DNA from 2 places in the Cupriavidus sp. 05N38 genome. Region 1 is predicted to be linked to the other one. Evidence: predicted binding sites of a transcription regulator. Region 1 holds the regulator's gene; the other holds the start of a gene.

Region 1 (4,166 bases):
CTGGCAGCCATGCTCGGCCTTGCGCTGGCCGCGCCCGCCCGCGCCGAGAAGGCCGACCGCGACAAGCCACTGGTGCTGGAGGCGGACAATGCCAGCTACGACGACGTCAAGCAGGTGTACGTACTGACCGGCAACGTGGTGCTGACCAAGGGCACCATGGTGCTGAAGTCCGATGCGGCCGAAGTGCGCACCGACCCCGAGGGCTACCAGTACGCCGTGGCCACCTCGAAGGCAGGCAAGCAGGCCTATATCCGCCAGAAGCGCGACAACGTCGACGAATACATCGACGGCTGGGGCGACCGCATCGAGTCCGACGGCAAGCAGGAAATCTCCAAGCTGATCGGCCGCGCCCGCATGGCGCGCCTGGCCGGCGCCAAGCTGGTCGACGAGATCCGCGGTGCCGTGATCACCTACGACAGCCGCAACGAGTTCTACACGGCCACCGGCGGCGCCGAGAACGCCACGGCAGGCAGCCCGTCCGGACGCGTGCGCGCGGTGCTCTCGCCGCGCCAGGAGCAGCCCGCCAGCGGCGCCGCCGCCAGTCCGCTGCCGCTCAAGCCGGCCCCTGCCCCCGCCAACCCCTGACGCCGGCGCGCAGCAGCGCCGCCCGATCCACGGATTCAGCCTTCATGACCGCTACCCAAACCGAACCGTCCCAGCCCAACGTCCTGACCGAGAGCAGCACCCTGGTCGTGCGCCACCTGAAGAAGCGCTACGGCTCGCGCACGGTGGTCAAGGACGTGTCGCTCGACGTGAAGAGCGGCGAGGTGGTCGGGCTGCTGGGTCCCAACGGCGCGGGCAAGACCACTTCGTTCTACATGATCGTCGGGCTGGTGGCGCTGGACGAAGGCGACATCGTGCTCGACGACAAGCACATCAGCGGCCTCGCCATCCACGAGCGCGCGCGCATGGGCCTGTCCTACCTGCCGCAGGAAGCCTCGGTGTTCCGCAAGCTCAACGTGCAGGAGAACATCCGCGCCGTGCTCGAGTTGCAGGTGCACGACGGCAAGCCGCTGTCCAAGGCGGATATCGAGCGACGCCTGGACTCGCTGCTCGACGACCTGCAGATCGCCCACCTGCGCGAGAATCCGGCGCTGTCGCTGTCCGGTGGCGAGCGCCGCCGCGTGGAAATCGCCCGTGCGCTGGCTTCCGCGCCGCGCTTCATCCTGCTCGACGAACCGTTCGCCGGCGTGGACCCGATCGCGGTGGGCGAAATCCAGCGCATCGTCAGCTTCCTCAAGGCACGCAACATCGGCGTGCTCATCACGGACCACAACGTGCGCGAGACGCTTGGCATCTGCGACCACGCGTATATCATCAGCGAAGGCACCGTGCTGGCGTCAGGCCAGCCCGAAGACATCATTGCCAACGAATCGGTGCGCAAGGTCTACCTGGGCGAGAACTTCCGCATGTAACGCGGGGCGCGGCCTACTGCCGCGCAGCCGGGATATTCGCGGCCAGGCGGCGTTCATGTCGCCTTTCATCCTGCAAACGATCACGGCGGCATCAGCGATAGCAATTTCCGTTCCAACGGCATGGAAGTTGCGCATAAAATAGGTCGCATGAAACCGTCGCTACAGCTCCGCCTCTCGCAGCATCTCGCGCTTACGCCGCAACTCCAGCAGTCGATCCGGCTGCTGCAACTGTCCACGCTCGAACTGCAGCAGGAAGTTGAGCAAGCGCTCACCGAGAACCCCCTGCTCGAACGCGAAAACGACTGGATCGAAAGCCCGCTGCGCGTGGGTGCCGATGGCTCCGTCAACCTGCAGAGCGCGCCCGCGCCTGCGCCCGCCGATGGCCAGGGCACCAGCGAGAACCGCCCCGACGGCGCCGCCGATGGCGACGACAACTACGCCGACAGCGGCGAGGATTACGGCAGCGACTGGAGCCTCGACGACTTTGCCCGCCGCCCGCAGGGCGACGAGGACGAAAAGACGCCGATGCAGCTGCGTGACGCCGAGCCGACGCTGCGCGAGCACCTGATGGAGCAACTCGCGCCGCTGAAGATTTCCATGCGCGACAAAGGGCTCGCGATCTTCCTGGTCGAGTCGCTGGACGACGACGGATACCTTAGCGCTTCGCTCGAGGAGATCTGCGCCGAACTGCCCGAGGAACTCGAGTTCGAGATCGACGAGGTACACGCCGTCCTGACCCTGCTGCAGAGCTTCGACCCGGCCGGCGTAGGTGCGCGCAACGCCGCCGAATGCCTGGCGCTGCAACTGCGCCGGCTCACCCATCCGCAGCGCGAACTGGCCCTGACCATCGTCACCAGCCACCTGGAGCTGCTCGCGGTGCGCGACTACACGCGCCTGAAGAAAGCGCTGCAGGTCGACGAGGCCGACCTCAAGGCCGCGCACGAACTGATCCGCTCGCTCGCCCCGTATCCCGGCCATGCCTATAGCCGCCCCGAGGCGGATTTCGTGGTGCCGGATGTTTTCGTGCGAAAAATGAGCGGCGGCTGGATCGCGCAACTCAATCCGGATGTGATGCCGCGGCTACGCATCAACGATATGTACGCGCAGATTTTGCGCGGTGCAAAAGGCGATTCAGGGGCTGCCGGACTGCAGCAAAAATTGCAGGAAGCACGCTGGTTGATCAAGAATATCCAGCAGCGCTTCGACACCATATTGCGCGTCGCACAAGCGATTGTCGAACGTCAAAAGAACTTCTTCACCCACGGGGAAATTGCGATGCGCCCCTTGGTTTTGCGGGAGATTGCCGATACACTGGGTCTACACGAGTCCACCATCTCTCGGGTGACAACCAATAAATACATGGCAACGCCGATGGGGACTTTCGAGCTGAAGTATTTCTTCGGCAGTCACGTATCCACAGAAACCGGCGGCGCGGCCTCTTCAACGGCAATTCGAGCGTTGATCAAGCAACTCATAGGAGCCGAAGATCCCAGGAATCCCCTGTCGGATAGCAGGATCGCCGAACTGCTCGGCGAGCAAGGCTTCGTGGTGGCGCGCCGTACCGTCGCCAAGTACCGCGAGGCGCTGAAAATCCCTGCCGTAAATCTCCGCAAGTCTTTGTAGCCGAGTTGCATCGCCTGCCTGATGCAACTCTTTCAGAAGGAGAAACGCTATGAACTTCAAGATCAGTGGACACCACTTGGACATCACGCCCCCGCTGCGTGAGTACGTGGAAACGAAACTGGAGCGTATCGTCAGGCATTTCGATCAAGTCATTGGCGTAAGTGTGCTGCTATCTGTCGACAATACAAAAGAAAAGGACCGGCGGCAGTACGCGGAAATCAATCTACATCTCAAGGGCAAGGACATCTTTGTCGAAGCGCATCACGAAGACCTGTATGCCGCTATCGACGCGCTAGTCGACAAGCTCGACCGGCAGGTSRTTCGCCACAAGGATCGCGTGCAAAGCCACGACCGCGAAGCGGTCAAGTATCAATTGGCCGCAGCGCAGATGCAGCAATGACCGTGCCTGGCGGCCCACCTAGGGGGCCGTCGGTGTCAGTCCCTTGAAACCAGAACAAGCCGCGCCCGATGCGCGGCTTTTTTGCGCACATTTTTGTGGCGTTCTCCCGCATTTACGGCCGGTATCGAATCACGCAAGGGGATTCCGCAAGGCCACGCTCCCGGTGTATGCTGTGCAATACATAAGCAATAGCGCGGCAATTTTTCCGTGCGCGCGGCACCGCTTCCGCGCATCGGCTATTGCAATGCACAAGGCGGGGGCGGGCCTGCTCTATAATGGCCAGACGCCCGACACCGGCATGGGATAACCGGTGAAACGAGGGCACGAGCCTTTCTATCCCCTTTGCCTGGTGCGGCCCTCTCCTGGCCACGGGCCTGCTTACTAGAAAAACCTGCGCATTCCACATGAATCGTTTGGCTAAATTGCTGCCACCCGGCAACATCAACCTCGACGTCAGCGTCACCAGCAAGAAGCGGGTGTTCGAACAGGCCGGGCTCCTCTTCGAGAACAACCATGGCGTAGCGCGCGCTACCGTGACCGACAACCTGTTCGCCCGCGAATCGCTGGGCTCGACCGGCCTCGGAGCCGGGGTTGCCATTCCGCACGGTCGCATCAAGGGCCTCAAGCAGCCCCTGGCCGCCTTCATGCGCCTGGGCGAGCCGATCCCCTTCGAGTCGCCTGACGGCAAGCCGGTGTCGCTGCTGATCTTCCTGCTCGTGCCCGAACAG
Region 2 (4,166 bases), on a different contig from region 1:
CAAGGACAACATGAAGAAGCCGGTGGTTGGCTTCATCGCTGGCGTGACCGCGCCTCCGGGCAAGCGCATGGGCCACGCCGGCGCGCTGATCTCGGGCGGTGCCGACACGGCGCAAGCCAAGCTGGAAATCATGGAAGCCTGCGGTATCAAGGTCACCAAGAATCCGTCGGAAATGGGCCGCCTGCTGAAGTCGATCCTGTAATCGCCGCTTTCTGGTGATATCTGGCGGACCCCGCCCGAGGGCGGGAGATTTGCCGGTGCCGGGGTGGCCTGCCTGAACGCAGGTGCGCCGCCGGCCCTCGATGCCCCCGCCTTCGCGCGGGGGCGCGTCATTCTGGGACGCCAGGAACCTAGGGTATCTCCCGAGGCTGGCGAACTGGCGATTGAAACCGAATCGAAAGCTTGATACGGTAAATCTCATGTCTGAAGACTCAGACATCCGAATTCCGTCATCATCGGCTGGACGTCGTCGGTTGGATCGCCCGTCGCCATGCGGCGTTCGAATCATAATTTAAGAAAACTCGAGGAGCTTTACCGTGGAACTGCTGTCCTCCACCGCGTTCTGGATCGCGCTGGGATCCATCATCCTGACCAATATCGTGCTCTCCGGCGACAACGCCGTGGTGATCGCGCTCGCATCCCGCAACCTGCCGCCCGCCCAGCAGAAGAAAGCGATCTTCTGGGGCAGCGCCGCCGCCATCATCATGCGGGTGGTGCTCACGGTTGCCGCGGTCAAGCTGCTCAGCCTGCCTTACCTCAAGATCGTCGGCGCCTTGCTGCTGGTCTATATCGGCGTGCAACTGCTGACCGGCGAAGACGACGAAGACGGCCATTCGGCCAAGGACAATATCTGGGCCGCGATCCGCACCATCCTGATCGCCGACCTGGTGATGTCGCTCGATAACGTGGTGGCCGTGGCCGCCGCGGCGCAGAAGGGACCGGAAGGCAGCCAGCTGATGCTGCTGGTGCTCGGCCTGGGCCTGTCCATCCCCCTGATCGTGTTCGGCAGCACCATCCTGCTCAAGGTCATGGACCGCTTTCCCGTCATCATCGTGCTGGGCGCCGCGCTGCTGGGCTACCTGGCCGGCGAAATGCTGGTGAGCGATCCCGTGGACGCCGCCTGGTTCGAGATGCACGTGCCGCATGCGCACCTTGTGTTCGGCATCATCGGTGCGGCGCTGGTGGTGTTGGTCGGCAAGCTGCTGCAGAAACGCGCGGCGCAGCCAGCCTGACGGCATGACGTATTGAAGCGGAGCCGTCCGGATCGGACGGCTCCGTGAACGGACGGTGCACCTTGCTGCACTACCGGACGGGTGGCCCAGGGGCCACCCGTTTCGTTTTCCGCCGCACCGCCGCGGCCCGGGAATTCAGTGCGGTTTCGCACAGAGTTAAACAGGATTTTGTGTTTACTGACTGTCCGCGTCATCTTAAGTGACAAAATTTKCGCCGTATCAAGGCTCGGAACACTCCGAAGTGGCGAAAATTGTCACTCGCCGACGAAGCCACCGGGGTTTGCGGCGCTGGCACGCTAAGTGCTAAAGGATTTACAGCATCACATGAAACAAAATGTTTCTATCTGTATCCAAAATTCCTTCGAGGGGTCAATCATGCAAAAACGGGTTCAACTGAAGAAACTGGGCCGCCGTGTCCAGAAGGGTTTCACCCTGATCGAACTGATGATCGTTGTGGCGATCATCGGTATCCTGGCTGCGATTGCGATTCCGCAATATCAGCAATACACGCAAAAGGCGAAGTTCTCCGAAGTCATCAATACTGCGGAGTCGTACAAGACCGCTGTGGGTGTCTGCGTCCAGGAAACCAGCAGCGCGACGGGCTGCAGTGCTAACTCCAATGGTATTCCGCAGATTCCGACTACGCTGCCCGGTAACGTTCAGGCATTGACTGTTACAGACGGCGTCGTGACGGCGACTGGCACGGCCGCGGCCGGTGGTTATGTTTTTGCGGTTTCGCCGGTAATTGACAACGGTGTTCTCAAGTGGGCTCATGTCGCCGGTACCGATACCTGCTTCGCCGCGAATTATTGCAAGTAATTGCTGCATCTCCTGCCGCGCCGCGATTACGCAATGCGCGGCAGGTGAAGGAAAGGCGCCTCAGGGCGCCTTTTTTTATGGATCCAGGGAGTGTGCAAACTCTGCGCCTCAGTCTTCTCCGGTGCAGCCTGTGGCGCGCGTGAGAGCTGTTTTCCTGACATCGGAACCAATGCCGTGAAAGCCAGATCTGGGCCGCTGCGCCTCTCGATTACGCTGGTGATGACGTTCGCCCTGTGGACGGTCCCATACCTGATAGCGCCACATCCCCTTCCGATTCCATCCTTCTATGCCGAGTCGCTGGCCATTGCTGCGGCAATGACCATTTGTCTGCTTGCATTCTCTATGGAGGCAGGTCGTGGAGGGGCTTCCAGGGTGGCCGCTGTCGCCGTGGCACCAATTGCCTTTGCCGCCGTGTTGATTGTCCAACTGGCGGCGATTCGGCTCGAGCGGCCCGTGGCCTCTTATCTGGCGATCTTCTTTTGCATCGCTGCCGCACTGACGATCCAGGCCGGATGCTGGCTGTCCCTGGACCGGCGGCGAGCGGAACTGATCCTGCATGTCTGTGCAGTTGGGTGCGTGATTGGTGGCATCATCTCCAGCGGCATGGCTTGGATGCAGGCTTTTGGCCTGGAGCGGTACCTCGCGCCGTGGGTTGTCGCATTGCCCTTTGAAGAGGGGCGCAGGCCTTTCGCCAACCTCCTGCAGGCAAACCATCTTGCCACCCTCGCTGCGCTGGCCGTGGCCAGCGCGCTTTACCTGTGGTGCGGGCGCCTGATCGGCAGGGCCACCTTAGGGGCCTCGCTTGTCGTGCTGAGCATTGGCATCGCGCTGACCGTATCGCGCACCCCGATACTGCAGGCCGTCGTGGTTGGCGCAGGCGCCGCCGCAACGGCGCTTTCGGCCACGAGAGGCAGGCCGGGGAGAGCCGACTGGGTGCGTGCGGCGGTCCTGGGGGCCTTGCCGCTTCTGGTACTGATTGCGGCGATGGCGCTCGTGTCTTTGCTCAATCAATCCCTTGAACTTCATCTGGCCTCGACTACCGAACGCCTGGCGAGAGAGTTGCACGTGTCGCCGCGTCTCGCGCTATGGCGCTATGCGCTGGAAATTGCGCGCGAGCATCCGCTGCTTGGGGTTGGCTGGGGCGAGTATATGCGGGCGCAATATCTCATTGCTGATCGTCTCGGACCTGTCGTCGTTGCCGATAATGCGCACAATATCGTGCTGGATCTGCTTGCCAAGACAGGCATTGCGGGGGCGCTTGCCGTGCTGGTGCCATGCGTCCTGTGGGCCTGGCGTTGCGCGCAAGCCGTGCGCGCAGGCCGCGAGGCTTCGCAACGTATCTATTGCCTCACCATGGTTACGGTGGTCGCGGTGCATGCCATGCTGGAATTCCCGCAAACCTATGCCTTTTTCCTGTTGCCGGTTTGCCTGCTGCTTGGCATGGCGGAAACCTCGGTTTGGCAAAGCGCCTCCGGCAGGCTTCTGTCAGTCCTGAGTCTGTTTTCGCTCGGCGGCGTGCTGTTCGGGCTTGTCGCGGGTGGTTTCGACTATCAGAATGCGAGGGCTGTTTACGAGGGCCAGGCTGCCAGGAACTACACGCTGAATCCGTCACTGATCTTCGGCGACTGGGGACAGCGCGGGCTCGTTGGCGGAATTCCTCTGACCACAGATATGCTCCGGGAAAAGATCGCCCTTCACGAGAGCGCCTTGGACGTGGCTGCTTCACCCAAGTACATCCGCCGCTACACAGTCCTTCTCGCGCTGGACCGTCGGCCGGAGGAGGCGCTTCTACAGGTCAAGCGCCTCAGGAATCTTTCGGGCACGGAATTCGATGCGCACTATGCGTGGCTGATCGCCATGTGCGATAACCAAAAATCCCTGCTGAGTGGATTCAAGTCGCAGTTGCTCAGCCTCTATGGAGAGCCAAAAGTGCATGCCGAGGTGGTGGCCGCGGGCAGTTGAGCAAAACGGATCATTCCCCTGATTTGCATCCCCGCCCTACATCCTCAAGAAAAAGCGCCTCCGGGCGCTTTTTCTTTTCCCGCCCCCCAAGCTATCATCCGCCTTTTGCCAACCGGCATCACAAGGCATCCCGCATGCTGTCCTCCCGGTCAG

What was found. Region 1 encodes sigma-54, which starts transcription at its own class of promoters, with help from an activator protein. Its sites were predicted from a motif close to TGGCANGNAANCTGCTTT; they were not measured.
Region 2: a site for sigma-54 is predicted at 1,522-1,539, ahead of AC1DK4_RS24485 (pilin). Genes of this name have one in related genera too.

The regions. Positions count from the first base shown of each region.
Region 1 is NZ_JBFTNF010000003.1:89,111-93,276, forward strand. It holds gene lptA (lipopolysaccharide transport periplasmic protein LptA) at 1-585, shown strand, start outside; gene lptB (LPS export ABC transporter ATP-binding protein) at 630-1,415, shown strand; gene AC1DK4_RS03495 (RNA polymerase factor sigma-54) at 1,563-3,038, shown strand; gene hpf (ribosome hibernation-promoting factor, HPF/YfiA family) at 3,088-3,438, shown strand; gene ptsN (PTS IIA-like nitrogen regulatory protein PtsN) at 3,843-4,166, shown strand, end outside.
Region 2 is NZ_JBFTNF010000036.1:17,332-21,497, forward strand. It holds gene sucD (succinate--CoA ligase subunit alpha) at 1-202, shown strand, start outside; gene AC1DK4_RS24480 (TerC family protein) at 537-1,232, shown strand; gene AC1DK4_RS24485 (pilin) at 1,608-2,051, shown strand; gene AC1DK4_RS24490 (PglL family O-oligosaccharyltransferase) at 2,226-4,013, shown strand; gene AC1DK4_RS24495 (PglL family O-oligosaccharyltransferase) at 4,148-4,166, shown strand, end outside.